4 regions of the Sinorhizobium alkalisoli genome follow, and region 3 is predicted to be linked to each of the others. Evidence: predicted binding sites of a transcription regulator. Region 3 holds the regulator's gene; each other region holds the start of a gene.
The links. The regulator PhoB, encoded in region 3, activates phosphate uptake and scavenging genes when phosphate is short. The targets are predictions, from matches to a motif close to TGTCATNNANCTGTCAT.
Positions count from the first base shown of each region.

Region 1: EKH55_RS15805 (NAD-glutamate dehydrogenase) is a predicted target of PhoB. The motif match lies at 1,709-1,725, and genes of this name have one in related genera.
Region 2: EKH55_RS08140 (UDP-2,3-diacylglucosamine diphosphatase) is a predicted target of PhoB. The motif match lies at 1,343-1,359, and genes of this name have one in related genera.
Region 4: phnF (phosphonate metabolism transcriptional regulator PhnF) is a predicted target of PhoB. The motif match lies at 2,022-2,038, and genes of this name have one in related genera.

Region 1 covers NZ_CP034909.1:3,300,871-3,304,210, reverse strand. The annotation lists gene EKH55_RS15805 (NAD-glutamate dehydrogenase) at 1-1,657, opposite strand, end outside; gene pdxY (pyridoxal kinase PdxY) at 2,042-2,923, shown strand; gene EKH55_RS15795 (carbonic anhydrase) at 3,067-3,340, shown strand, end outside.
Region 2 covers NZ_CP034909.1:1,656,250-1,659,589, reverse strand. The annotation lists gene EKH55_RS08145 (NADP-dependent malic enzyme) at 1-1,199, opposite strand, end outside; gene EKH55_RS08140 (UDP-2,3-diacylglucosamine diphosphatase) at 1,410-2,252, shown strand; gene EKH55_RS08135 (MFS transporter) at 2,434-3,340, shown strand, end outside.
Region 3 covers NZ_CP034909.1:123,912-127,251, reverse strand. The annotation lists gene EKH55_RS00605 (aspartate aminotransferase family protein) at 1-428, opposite strand, end outside; gene EKH55_RS00600 (GcrA family cell cycle regulator) at 846-1,364, shown strand; gene phoB (phosphate regulon transcriptional regulator PhoB) at 1,442-2,125, opposite strand; gene phoU (phosphate signaling complex protein PhoU) at 2,187-2,900, opposite strand; gene pstB (phosphate ABC transporter ATP-binding protein PstB) at 2,951-3,340, opposite strand, start outside.
Region 4 covers NZ_CP034910.1:120,470-123,809, reverse strand. The annotation lists gene EKH55_RS18175 (carbon-phosphorus lyase complex subunit) at 1-870, opposite strand, end outside; gene phnH (phosphonate C-P lyase system protein PhnH) at 875-1,480, opposite strand; gene phnG (phosphonate C-P lyase system protein PhnG) at 1,480-1,953, opposite strand; gene phnF (phosphonate metabolism transcriptional regulator PhnF) at 2,054-2,788, shown strand; gene EKH55_RS18155 (selenium-binding family protein) at 2,914-3,340, shown strand, end outside.

The DNA.
Region 1 (3,340 bases), 510 kb from region 3:
AGATCTTCAGTTCCAGCGCGTCCGGCCTTTCGCCATGGCGGTGATAGAAGGAGATGCGGATCGGGTCGTCGCTCTTGCAGGCCGACATGTCGCCAAGGTCAGCATAGGCTTCGGCAGGCGTGAACGCGGCCTGATAGGCCTCGCCCGCGGAAAGCTCGATGCCTTCGTTGCGGGCGAGCAGGTTGAAGCGGTCGATCCAGCGCGTGACGATGGTGCGCACCGCATCCTCGAGCTTGGCCTGCGGGACGCGCGGCGTCTTGCCGCCCGAGCGGCCGATGATGAAGTGCACGCGCGCCAGCCCGCCTTCCGGGAAGGCCGGATAATAGGCGGAGACCCGGCCGTCATAGACGGCTTTCAGGTAATCGCCGATCTTCTCGCGGACGCTGGAATCATATTGCTCGCGCGGTACGTATATGATGACGGAGACGAAGCGGTCGAAATGGTCGATGCGCGGCAGAACGCGCACCCGCGGCCGGTCGCCGAGCTCGTTGATCTGTTCGCAGAAGGCGGCGAGAAGCCCGACATCGATTTGAAACAGATCGTCCCGCGGATAGGATTCCAACGTGTTTGCCAGGGTCTTGCCGGAATGGCTCTGCGGGTCGTAGCCGAAATGGTCGATGATCTTCTCGATCTTGTGTCTAAGCAGCGGAATCTCCGCCGCCTGGCGGGTGTAGGCGCTCGAGGTGAAGAGGCCGACGATGCGCAACTCGCCGACGACATTGCCGGACGTGTCGAAGCGCTTGACGCCAATGTAATCCATATAGGCGCGGCGATGCACGACCGACTTCACATTCGCTTTGGTGACGATCAGGAAGTCCGGACCCTCGAGGAAGGCGAGGATCTCCGGCGTCGTGAACACGGCGTCGTTGCCTTGCCTAAGGACGCGTACCTCGGGATTGGAGAGAATGCCGAGACCCCTGCCCTTGCCGCGTTCGACCGTCGCGTTCTCGCCCTTACCGGAATAGGTGTATTCGCGCATGCCGAGGAAGGTGAAGTTGTTGTCCCTTAGCCAGCGAAGGAACGCGAGCGCCTCGTCACGGTCGCTCTTTTTGCGCGAGGCGTGGTAATCCTCGAGCTCGCGCATGACCTGGTCGAGCAGCGCCGTCATGGCCGGCCAGTCGTGCACCGCCTGATGCACCTGCTCCAGGACGTCAGTGATGCGTTTGCTGAGCGAGCGCTCCTCGATCGGCGTCAGCTTGCCGAGGTGGATCTGAATATGGCTGACGCGGTGCGCCGGATCGCTTTCCTCGTCCGGATCGAAAAGTTTGACCGGCTTGCCCGGTTGCATGAGGAGGATCGGGTGGATGGCAAGGTGAATGTCGCGATGGGTGCTCGTTACCTCGCCCATGACCGAGTCATAGAGGAACGGCATGTTGCGCTCGGTGATGGCGATGATCGAAACCTCGGTCCCGCCTGGCGCCACTCCGGGCACCGTTTCCACCGAAACCTGCGGCTTGCCGCCGTCCCAGCGGGCCAGTTCCTTGCGGGCGTGCGCGGCGGTCAGAGCCAGCATATCCGGCGAATAAAGGTCGAGGTCGTCATTGCTCGCGCCTCCGAAGAGGATCTCCGGCGGCAGAGTGTCGACGCCGATCTTGCCCACCGCTGCCCGGGCGGCATCGATGTGCCGATCTCGCTTCGGATTGTATTTCACGCCCATGAAGTCGCTCCCCAAATATGATAGACGAACCTATCAGAACCATGGCCAATGGCGATCGTTTTATGACGGATTTGGGCAAAATCGAGCCTGTTCTTGGAGAATTTCACGTAGAATCGACCTAAATCCATTTAAACCAGGCGCGATTTTACAGAAATCTCTCCAAAAACGGCGCAAACGAACGAAAACACCGGACGGCGCCGAAACACGGACCCGGTCGCCCCTCGACATCCCGTTGACACCGCTTCGGCAGTCGGCGATCACAGCTTGCAGTGTCGAGCGGCTTTTCCGAGCGCAAAGATCGCTGCAGCACCTCGATATCCTACATGTCCTTTAATCGAGGTCGAGTTCGGGACATGAAGTGGAACAGAGCCCAAGGATCGCCTGATGTCTGAAATTCCTGCCGCGCCCGGCGCCGTCATCGTCATCTCCAGCCACGTGGTTCGCGGCACGGTCGGCAACCGCGCGGCGGTATTCGCGTTGGAGACGCTCGGGCATCTCGTCTGGGCGTTGCCGACGGTCATCCTGTCATGGCATCCCGGCCATGGCCGTGCGACGCGGGTGACGATCTCCGATGCGGAGTTCCGGTCGATCATCGACGATCTTATCGATGCGCCGTGGATCGGCGAAGTGCGCGCGGTGCTTTCCGGCTATCTCGGAACACCCGGCCAGGCCGAGGAAGTCGCGCGGCTGGTAACGGCGCTGAAGCACCGCAATCCCGAGCTTTTCTACGCCTGCGACCCGGTGATCGGCGATTCGAACGGACTCTATATCCCGGCCGAGAGTGCCTTCGCCATTCGTGACCGGCTGCTGCCGCTTGCTTCATTGGCAACGCCGAACCGTTTTGAACTTTCCTGGCTGGCGGGTGCGGAACTCGACACGAACGCGGCGATCCTCGAGGCGGCACTCGGCCTCGGGCCGCCGCGGGTGCTCGTCACATCGGCGGTCGCGATGATGAACGGCGGCACCGGCAACCTCTATCTGTCCGGTCGCCATGCCCTGCTCGCCGAGCATCGGCTGGTCGAGAATCCACCGAACGGCGCGGGTGACCTGCTGTCGGCCGTCTTTCTTGCGCGGCTCCTGCAGGGTCTTTCCGAGGAGCGCGCGCTGCAAATGGCGACCGCCAGCATATTCGAGGTCATCGCACGCACCGCCAAGCGCGGCGCCGACGAGTTGACGCTTGAACAGGACGCCTCAAGCCTCGCGACGCCGATGGCCATGGTGCAGATGCGCCGCCTCATGCATCCGGGCCAAATGCGACGGAAATAGGCGGGGGCGGGCACAAAAGAAATGTCTGATGAAGGCAATTTATCCTTTCGGGCACGCAAGGCTCGCTGTAACACTTCGACGCTCCATGCTACCCGAGTAGCCATAGAGCAGTGTTTGATGCAGTGGATGACACGGGGTAACTGATGGAGAAGCAGAGCTTTCCGGAAAATCTCCTGGCCGGCTACCGCAATTTCATGGGCGGCCGTTTCAGCGAACAGCAGCAACGCTACCGGACGCTCGCCGAGAGCGGGCAAAAGCCGACGACGATGGTGATCGCCTGCTGCGATTCGCGCGCCGCACCGGAGACGATCTTCGACAGCGGCCCGGGTGAGCTTTTCGTCGTTCGCAATGTCGCCAATATGATGCCGCCCTACGAGCCAGACGGGCATTATCACTCGACCTCCGCCGCTCTGGAAT
Region 2 (3,340 bases), 1.5 Mb from region 3:
AGCCGCTGGTCGAAAGGCGAGGGGATCAGGTAATCCGGTCCGAAAACCGGTGTCTCGCCGGAATAGGCGCGGGCGGCGACGTCGGAGGGTTCCTCGCGGGCAAGGCCCGCAATGGCCCGCACGGCCGCCATCTTCATCTCTTCGTTGATGGTGCGCGCGCCGCAATCGAGCGCGCCGCGGAAAATATAGGGGAAGCAGAGGACGTTGTTGACCTGGTTCGGATAGTCGGAACGACCGGTGCAGATCATCGCGTCGGGGCGCGCGGCGCGGGCGACTTCCGGCATGATTTCCGGGGTCGGATTGGCGAGCGCCATGATCAGCGGCTTTTCGGCCATCTGCGCCAGCAGTTCGGGCTTGAGCACGCCGGCGGCCGAAAGGCCGAGGAAGACGTCGGCGCCGCCGATGCTGTCGGCAAGCACGCGATTGTCGCTCTCCTGCGCGTAGACGGATTTCCACTGGTCCATCAGGGCTTCGCGGCCCTTGTAGACGAGGCCTTCTATGTCATGGACCCAGATATTTTCGCACTTTGCGCCGAGCGTCACGAGCAGGTTGAGGCATGCAAGTGCGGCAGCGCCCGCGCCGGAGGCGACGATCTTCGCCTTGGCGATGTCCTTGCCGGCAAGTTCCAGCCCGTTCAAGACGGCGGCGGCGACGATGATTGCGGTGCCGTGCTGGTCATCGTGGAAGACGGGGATATCCATCTTCTCTCGCAGGCGGCGCTCCACCTCGAAGCATTCGGGCGCCTTGATGTCCTCGAGATTGATGCCGCCGAAGGTCGGCTCGAGCGCCGAAACAACATCGACCATGCGCTCGACGGTCGGGGCGTCGATCTCGATGTCGAAGACGTCGATGCCGGCGAATTTCTTGAAGAGAACGGCCTTGCCCTCCATGACCGGCTTGGAGGCCAGCGGGCCGATATTTCCGAGGCCGAGTACGGCCGTGCCGTTGGAGATGACGGCGACGAGATTGCTGCGTGCGGTGAAGTCGGCGGCGGTTTCCGGATCGTCTCTGATGGCGAGGCAGGGGGCGGCGACCCCGGGCGAGTAGGCCAGAGCCAGGTCTCGCTGGTTGCCGAGCGGCTTTGTCGGCTGGATCTCGAGTTTGCCGGGGCGAGGGTAGCGATGGAAGAAGAGTGCCTGGCTGTCGATATCGCCGCTCTCCGGCACCGATTGGGATTTCGCTTTGTCGCCCGTGTTCATACCTTGCTTCCCTCGATTCCCGAACGCTGGCCTTTTGGCACGATTTCAGCGCGACGTACAGTTTTCGCTTTCAGTCATTTCAATGTCGGAGCCGGACCAGAACGGTCCGACTCGGAAACCGGAATGGGGCAAGGCGCGGCCCGTGTCATCTTCCTGAAACACGAGTCTGGTTTTGACGGAGGCAAATGGCTCTAGCAAGATGAGGCTCGCATGACAGCGGCAGCGGTATCGGAACCGAATCCCGTCCGGAAATTGCGCACGCTCTTCATTTCCGACCTTCACCTCGGCTCGAAAGCGGCCAGGACGGATTACCTGCTCGATTTCCTGCGCCACCACGAAGCCGAGACCATCATCCTCGTCGGCGATATCGTCGACGGCTGGCGGCTGAAGCGGAGCTGGTATTGGCCGCAGCAGTGCAACGACGTCATCCAGAAGCTGCTGCGCAAGGCGCGCAAGGGTACGCGGATCATCTACGTTCCCGGAAACCACGACGAGTTCATGCGCGATTTTCCCGGAATGCACTTCGGCGGCATCGAGGTCGCGCAGCGGCATGTGCATCGGGGTGCCGACGGACGAAACTATCTCGTGCTGCACGGCGACGAATTCGACGTGGTGGTGCGCAATGCGCGGGTGCTCGCCTATCTCGGCGACTGGGCCTACGACATGGCGATCGCGGTCAACATCGGCCTCGCTGCGATCCGCCGTCGGCTCGGCATGCCCTATTGGTCGTTCTCTTCCTGGGCCAAGCTGCAGGTCAAGCATGCCGTGAATTTCATCGGCGAGTTCCAGAAGGTCGTGGCCGAGGAGGCGCGCCGCCACCAGGCACAGGGCGTGATCTGCGGCCATATCCACCACGCGGTGATCGAGGATATCGGCGGCATCCGTTACATCAACACGGGCGACTGGGTCGAGAGCTGCACGGCGATCGCCGAGCATCACGACGGTACTATGGAACTAATCACCTGGCACAGCCTGCGCGGCAATGCGACGGTCGCGGAAGACGCGAGCGAGGTCGGATTGCCGGTGTCCGTTCCGGCGCAGCGGGCAGCCTGAGTCATTCGATCCGGACCTGTAGCGCCATGCATTCAACAGATGCAAGCAGACGCAGGTCGCTGTCGCACTTGGTATTGGATGCGGCAGCGCAACCGCTGCCGAGGGCCTGTAGCGAAAACTAGCGGATGGTGCGCCGCGGGGGAGCCGTGCTAAAGCTGGCGGACAGCCATCAGGTTCTCCCATGATTCCCGCACCTGCCCCCCCGGTTCTGGGGCCACCGCCGCGCCATTTCGCGCTTCGCCTCGCGCTGCTCTTTTGCGCTCCGTTGATCGTCAACGGTTTCGCCCTGCCGTATTTTCCGGTCTGGCTCAGCACGCTTGCGCTGAGCGAATTCGAGATCGGCGTGGTGCTCGCGGTGCCGATGTTCATCCGCGTGATCACGGCGCCGCTTGCGGGGGTGCTCGCCGACCGGCTCGGAGAGCGCACTATCGTGCTCGTCTGGTCCGGCTGTCTGTCGCTTGCGACCGCTTTCATCCTTTTCTTCGCGCACAGCTTCTGGCCCGTGCTTGTGATCTACGCGCTGCAATCCGCGGTCTATTCTCCCTATCTGCCGATCGTCGAAGCGATTGCATTGTCGGGGGTGCGTCGCTGGGGCTTCGATTATGCGCATATGCGCGTCTGGGGATCTATCGCCTTTATCGGCGCGACCATGCTCGGCGGCTGGATGATCGGCCTCATCGGCGGTGCCATGGTGTTGCCGGCGATGGCGGTCGGCTTCGGGCTGACGATCGTGATGGCCCTTGTGGCGCCGCGGATCGGGCGGCCCCGCCGACCGTCACCGATCACGGCGATCACCGAGCCACCGCCGCAGTCGCTGCGTCAGTCCGATCTGCAATTGCTCCTCGTCGGGGTGACTCTGGTCAACAGCAGTCATGCGATGCTCTATGCCTTTTCGGCCATCTACTGGCAGAGCATCGGCTATAGCGGAACGCAGATCGGCGTTCTCTGGAGCGCCGGCGTGGCCGCGGAAGTGCTGATGTTCTTCTTCGCCCGCACGATCATCCGGCGCTTCAGCGTCTGGGCGATGATTTTTTCCGGCTGTCTGCTGGCGGTGGCGCGCTGGCTGATTTTCCCGATGGAGCTGGGCT
Region 3 (3,340 bases):
CCCCCGGCGGCGATCGTGGCGATGGTACGGCCGTGGAATGCGCCTTCGAAGGTGATGACGTGGAACCGCTCCGGATGGCCCTTGGCAAAGTGATAGCGGCGCGCCGTCTTGATCGCGCATTCCAGCGCCTCGGCGCCCGAATTGGTGAAAAACACCCGGTCGGCAAAGGTGACCGCCGTCAAGCGCCGCGCAAGGCTCTCCTGCCCGGGAACATCATAGAGATTGGAGACGTGCCAGAGTTTCTCCGCCTGCGCCTTCAGCGCATCGATCAGATGCGGATGGGCATGCCCGAGCGAGTTCACGGCGACGCCGGCGGCGAAGTCGAGATAGCGGGTACCGTCTTCCGCGATCAGCCAGACGCCCTCGCCCCGCTCGAAACGCAACGGCGCACGCAAATAGGTATCATAGAGCGGCGGCGTTGCGGCCATCCGGGCTTCTCCTTCCTCAGCATCGCAGGCGGACCGTTCGATATCCGGCCCGAAAAAATCAAAATGCCGCCTTTCGGCGGCCGGAGGCACTATTCCCATTTCGCAGCGCAATGTCAAGAAAACCAAGGGCTGCGGCCACCTTGCGAACTCGGATTCCGCGTCGCAAAAAAATCGCGTCGCGGGGCTTGCAAAAATGCAACTATGAGCCAGCAAGTTGGGGAAAACCGCGAAATCGATTCGGCGCGATTCCGGCGACTCTTGCCACAGAGTCACCCTGCCGGTAGGTTAAGATTTAATTACTAGACGCATGCGGCGGACCTAGTCACCAAAATAGTTATCGCGTTGTGACTCCAGGGGTTTTCTGGAGGACGGTGATGGATTCTGCCCATCCCAGCGCCGAGAACGGGGAGTGCAGATATGAACTGGACTGACGAGCGGGTGGAGAAACTGAAGAAGCTGTGGTCCGAGGGCCTGAGCGCCAGCCAGATCGCGGCTCAACTGGGCGGCGTCAGTCGCAATGCCGTCATCGGCAAGGTACACCGGTTGAGCCTGCCGGGCCGCGCAAAGGCGGGCGGGACCACGACCCCCGCGCGCCCCAAGCGAGCGACCTCGGCGCCGCGTGCACCGAATTACGCCGCTCGGGCCGTCACCCGCACCGTCGCCCGCCCTGCCGGTGCGACCGTCCTCAAGGAAGAGGTGGCGGTCGACCTAGTCGCCGAACAGGAATTCGCACCCGATGCCAACATCGTCCTGCCGATGTCGCGCCGCCTGGAGCTGACGCAGCTCACCGAACGGACTTGCAAGTGGCCGATCGGCGATCCGCTAAAGGAGGAGTTTCACTTCTGCGGCAACGACTCGCCGGAATCCTCGCCCTATTGCAACTATCATGCGCGGCTTGCCTACCAGCCTTCGGCGGAACGCCGGCGCATCCGCTGACGTTCGATCTCGATCGCGCAACAACGCAAAAGGGCCCATGGGCCCTTTTTTGTTGGAAACAGCATTGATTTTCGAACTTACCCCTCGAGCGAGTAGCCGGCGCCGCGCACCGTCCTGATCACGTCGGGCATGTTGGAGAGGTTCAGCGCCTTGCGCAGGCGGCCGACATGGACATCGACCGTGCGTTCGTCCACGTAGATGTCGTGGCCCCAGACACCGTCAAGCAGTTGCGAGCGGGAAAAGACGCGTCCCGGCGAAGACATCAGAAACTCCAGCAGCCGGAACTCCGTCGGCCCGAGCCGAACCTCACGGCTGCGGCGATGGACGCGATGCGTCTCGCGGTCGAGTTCGATGTCGCCGCAGCGGAGCACCGTCGACAGGACCTCCGGTTTGGCGCGCCTCAACATCGCCTTGACCCGCGCCATCAGTTCCGGAGTCGAAAACGGCTTGACGACATAGTCGTCGGCGCCGGTCGCGAGCCCTCGCACGCGCTCGCTTTCCTCGCCGCGCGCCGTCAGCATGATGATCGGCAACCGCTCCGTTTCCGGTCTTTGTCGAAGTCTGCGGCAAAGCTCGATGCCGGAAACGCCGGGCAACATCCAGTCGAGGATCAAGAGGTCGGGCAGACGTTCCTGCAGGCGGATTTCAGCCTCGTCGCCGCGAAGAATAGTATCGACCTCGAAGCCCTCGGCTTCGAGGTTGTAGCGCAGCAGCACGCTCAGCGCCTCCTCGTCTTCGACAACAGCTATCTTCGGCAACATCTAAGCTACAACTCCTTGCCTCGGTCCATCAGTTGGAAGGCGCCCCTCTCCCCTTTCGGTGTCAGTCCGTCACCGACCCCATCGTTGCTGTCGTATCATCCTTCGGCCGCTCGCCTTCCGGCTGGGCGCCTGTCGCCATGTAATAGATCGTCTCGGCGATGTTGGTCGCATGGTCGCCGATCCGCTCGATGTTTTTGGCGCAGAAAAGAAGATGCGTGCAGGGTGTTATGTTGCGCGGATCCTCCATCATGTAGGTGAGCAATTCGCGGAAGAGCGACGTGTAGATCGCGTCGATCTCCTCGTCGCGCTGGCGAATGCTGTTGGCCTTCTCCGGCGAGCGCGAGGCAAAGACGTCAAGCACTTCCTTGAGCTGGACCAAAGCGAGTTCGGCCAAATGCTCGAGGCCGCGCGCGAGCTTGCGCGGGATTCCAGAGCCGGCAACCGCAATCACGCGTTTCGCGGTGTTCTTGCCGAGGTCGCCGACGCGCTCCAGGTCGGCCGCTATACGGATCGATCCCATGATTTCGCGCAGGTCCGATGCCATGGGCTGGCGCTTGGCGATGGTGACGATCGCCTTCTCGCCGATCTGGCGTTCGGCCTCGTCGAGGAGGGCGTCGTCCGAGATGACTTTCTGGGCGAGCGCCAGGTCGGAATTGACCAGGGCCCGGACGGAGTCGGCCACCATTTGCTCGGCGAGCCCTCCCATCTCGGAGATGCGGCGCGTGAGATACTTCAACTCGTCGTCGAAGGCGGACATTATGTGTGGATGGGTCATCTTATATTCCTCGGGACGCGCTCGATTGATCGTCGGTGGAGTCGGGTTCGCTAGCCGAACCGGCCCATGATGTAGTCCTGCGTGCGCTGGTCGTCCGGATTGGTGAAGATCTTATCCGTATCGTCCACTTCGACCAGGTTGCCGAGGTGGAACATCGCCGTGCGCTGCGACACGCGGGCTGCCTGCTGCATCGAATGGGTTACGATAACGATGGTGAAGTTCTCGCGAAGCTCGTGGATCAGTTCCTCGACCTTGGCGGTCGCGATCGGGTCGAGCGCCGAGCAAGGCTCGTCCATGAGGATGACTTCCGGGCTGACGGCAACGGCCCGGGCGATGCAGAGGCGCTGCTGCTGGCCGCCGGAGAGGCCGGTGCCCGGCGCATCCAGGCGATCCTTCACTTCGTTCCAGAGGCCGGCCTTTTGAAGGGCGGATGCGACGAT
Region 4 (3,340 bases), on a different replicon from region 3:
GAGCGACATGGACATGGCCTTGCGCTCGCTCTGACCGAAGACGAGGCCATAGCCGCGGGTGAATTGCGGCGGCTCGCTCGCCGACCCCTTGAACTGATTGACCATCTGGCATTCGGTCACGCGGATTGTCCCGAGCGAAACGGCGAAGCCAAGCTCCGGCAGGTCGATTTCTACCTCGACTTCGCCGATGCGGATCTCTCCGACGAAGGGGTGGGTGCGGCCGTAGCCGCGCTGGGTGGAGTAGGCGAGCGCCAGGAGGAAGCCCTCGTCGCCGCGGGCGAGCGCTTGCAGGCGGAGATCGCGCGCCATCGGGAACTCCATCGGCTCGCGGGTGAGGTCGCCCGCGAGGTGGCCTTCCGGCATCTCTCCGTCGCCCTCGATCAGTCCCTGGCCGTCCAGAATGTCGGAGACGCGCATGACCGCTTCGCCCGGCTCCTTGCGGGCCGGTTCGACGACGGGCTCATCGCCGATCAGCGACGGGTCGAGCAGGCGGTGGGTATAATCGAAGGTCGGCCCGAGGAGCTGGCCACCAGGCAGGTCCTTGTAGGTTGCCGAGATGCGCCGTTCGATCTTCATCTTCGCCGTGTCGATCGGCCGGGAAGAAGCGAAGCGGGGCAGGGTGGTGCGGTAGGCGCGCAGGATGAAGATCGCCTCGATCATGTCGCCGCGCGCCTGGCGCACGGCGAGGGCGGCAAGCGACCGGTCGTAGAGCGAAGCTTCCGCCATGACGCGGTCGACGGCCAGGCCGAGCTGCTCGATGACCTGTTCGATGGTGATCGCCGGCAGCGCGCGATCGCCGCGGCGGCGGTCGGCGAGCAGGCGGTGGGCATTGGCGATGGCGGCTTCCCCACCCTTGACGGCTACATACATGCTATCACTCCTCGGTCGACAGCCTGGTCGTGCGCGGCAGGCAGAGAACGCCTTCTTCGGTCGTCAGCACCAGGTCGACCCCGCGGGGGAAGATCGCCCGGTTGGCGGCCCAGAGATCGAGGAAGACGTTGGGCAGCCCTTTCGGCGCAACGACGGCCTCGCCCTTGATACCCGGCCCGTGCGCGGTCATTCGGCGCCCGCCGGTCAGGGCCTCGACCTCGATCACCAGGGTCGTCGAGCGATCGGGATATTCCTGCGAACCGAGCGCGTATTGGTCGAAGCCCGGAATGGGGCCCCCTTTGTCGATGAAGGCGAAGCGGGCCTCGGCCTTGACTTCAGTGAGCCCAGCGCCCGTATGGAAGGCGATCCATTGCGGCACCGCGGATCTGGAGAGCGCCGGAGAGAGCCAGACGGGGGTATCGTAGTCGCAAAGCGTGAGCGCGACCGCACCGCTGACCTGGCCGAGCGGAGACGGCGGTTCGGCGGGCGCCGAAAGGCGTCCGATGGAGCCGGGCCGGGCGAAGCAGTCCATCAGGATGCGAAAGACCGATTGTGCCGAAAAGACCGGGTCGGCAAAAGCGCCGGCATAGATTTGCGACTGGGCGCCCATCAATCTTCTCCGCGGACCATGGTGAAGAAATCGACGCGGGTCGCAGCCGTTTCCTCGGCCTTGCGGCGTTCCTCTGCCAGAAGGCGCGCCGCGATCTGCCGGTGCAGTGCTTCGACGGCGGGTTTGTAGGCCGGGTTCTGATAGATCGCGTCGAAGATCGCCGCAAGGCGGGCGCACTCCTTGTCGGTTCCGAGCAATTGTCCATGACCGATCTCGCCGCTCGAAAGCCGGACCGTCGCACGGGTCACCGTCGCCTCGCCGAGGTTGAACGGGTTGCCGCCACCGCCGATACGGCCGCGCACCATGACGAGGCCTGTTTCGGGGCCGCGCACCGCGGCCACTTCCGGCTTGTCGGCGATTGCCTGCCAGGCGGTGGCGAGCTCGGCACGCGTGGCGCGGGCGAGAAGCCGCATGGCGTCGCGCCGTTCGGCAGCCGGTTCCGCAAGTCGGCCATGCTTTTCCGTCGCGTTCATGCTCATACCTTCAAATGTCTATTGATCTAGACAAGTATACATCTTATGCTTTTTCTTAGCCTTCGCAAATGACAGGCCTGTGACATCGGGGAAGAAAATGGTGGCAAGGAAGGCCGTGGAGCGGCAGACGGGGGTTGCGCTCTGGCGGCAGATCGCCGACCGCGTAAGACTTGCGATCAGCAACGGTGACTACGACGCGACGGGAATGGTGCCGCCGGAGACGGCGCTGGCGCGCGAGTTCGGCGTCAACCGTCACACGGTGCGCAGTGCGTTGGCAGCGCTTGCAGAAGAGGGGCTGGTGCGCGCCGTGCAGGGGCGCGGCACGCTGATCGAGCGCAAGGGCCGGGTGACGTATCCGATCTCCCGGCGGACCCGTTTTTCTGCAGGGCTCGGCGGTCAGGTAAAGGAAATCGGCTCACAACTGCTTGCTCACAGGGAGGTGCAGTCAAGCAGCGAAGTCGCGGCCGCTCTCGCGCTTCCGCCGGGCGCCGTCGTGGTGGAACTGCAGACGGTCAGCAGCGGCGACGGGCGGCCTCTCTCGGCGACCATCGCCTATTTTCCGGCCGGTCGGTTTCCCGAGATGGCGCAGCGATATGCGCGCCTCGGTTCCGTCACCAAGGCCTTCGCGGCACAAGGGCTCGACGACTATGTTCGCGTCTCGACGGACATTGTCGCCCGGCACGCCGATGCGGAGGAGCTCAAGCTGCTCAAGCTCTCGGCCGGCGCAATCGTCATCGAGGCGCTCTCGGTCAACGCTGACGTGGAGGGACGGCCCGTCGAATACTCGCGCACGCGCTTCGCCGCCGATCGGATGAAGTTCAGGATCGAGACTTAGATCACTGATCCTCGCTCCGCCTCGGCCGATTGTGGCAATGGCGCCGCATTTCCGACGAGTTTTTGCCGCATCTGTTAAATCCCGCATCAGGATCCACGCATTGTCTTCTTTTGGGGAGAACAGAAATGGCGACGTGGCGACCCGATCCTTCCTTTTACCCATCACCGCGCATGGCTGCAAAGGCACCGAAGGAGACCCTTGCCTATGTTGCCGCCTTCGACCCGGACCGGAAGCGGCCGGACGCGATCGCGGTAGTCGACGTCGATCCCGCGTCATCGACCTACTCGCAGATCGTCGGGCAGGTCGAGATGCCGAATGTCGGGGACGAGCTTCACCACTTCGGCTGGAATGCCTGCTCGTCATGCCTTTGTCCCAATGCGCCGCATCCGCATGTGGAGCGCCGCTACCTCGTCGTACCGGGATTGCGGTCGTCGCGGCTCCACATCATCGACACCAAGCCGGACCCCAGGAAGCCTGAGATCGTCCGCGTCATTGAGCCGTCGGAGATTGCCGAAAAGGCGAACTATTCACGACTGCACACGATTCATTGCG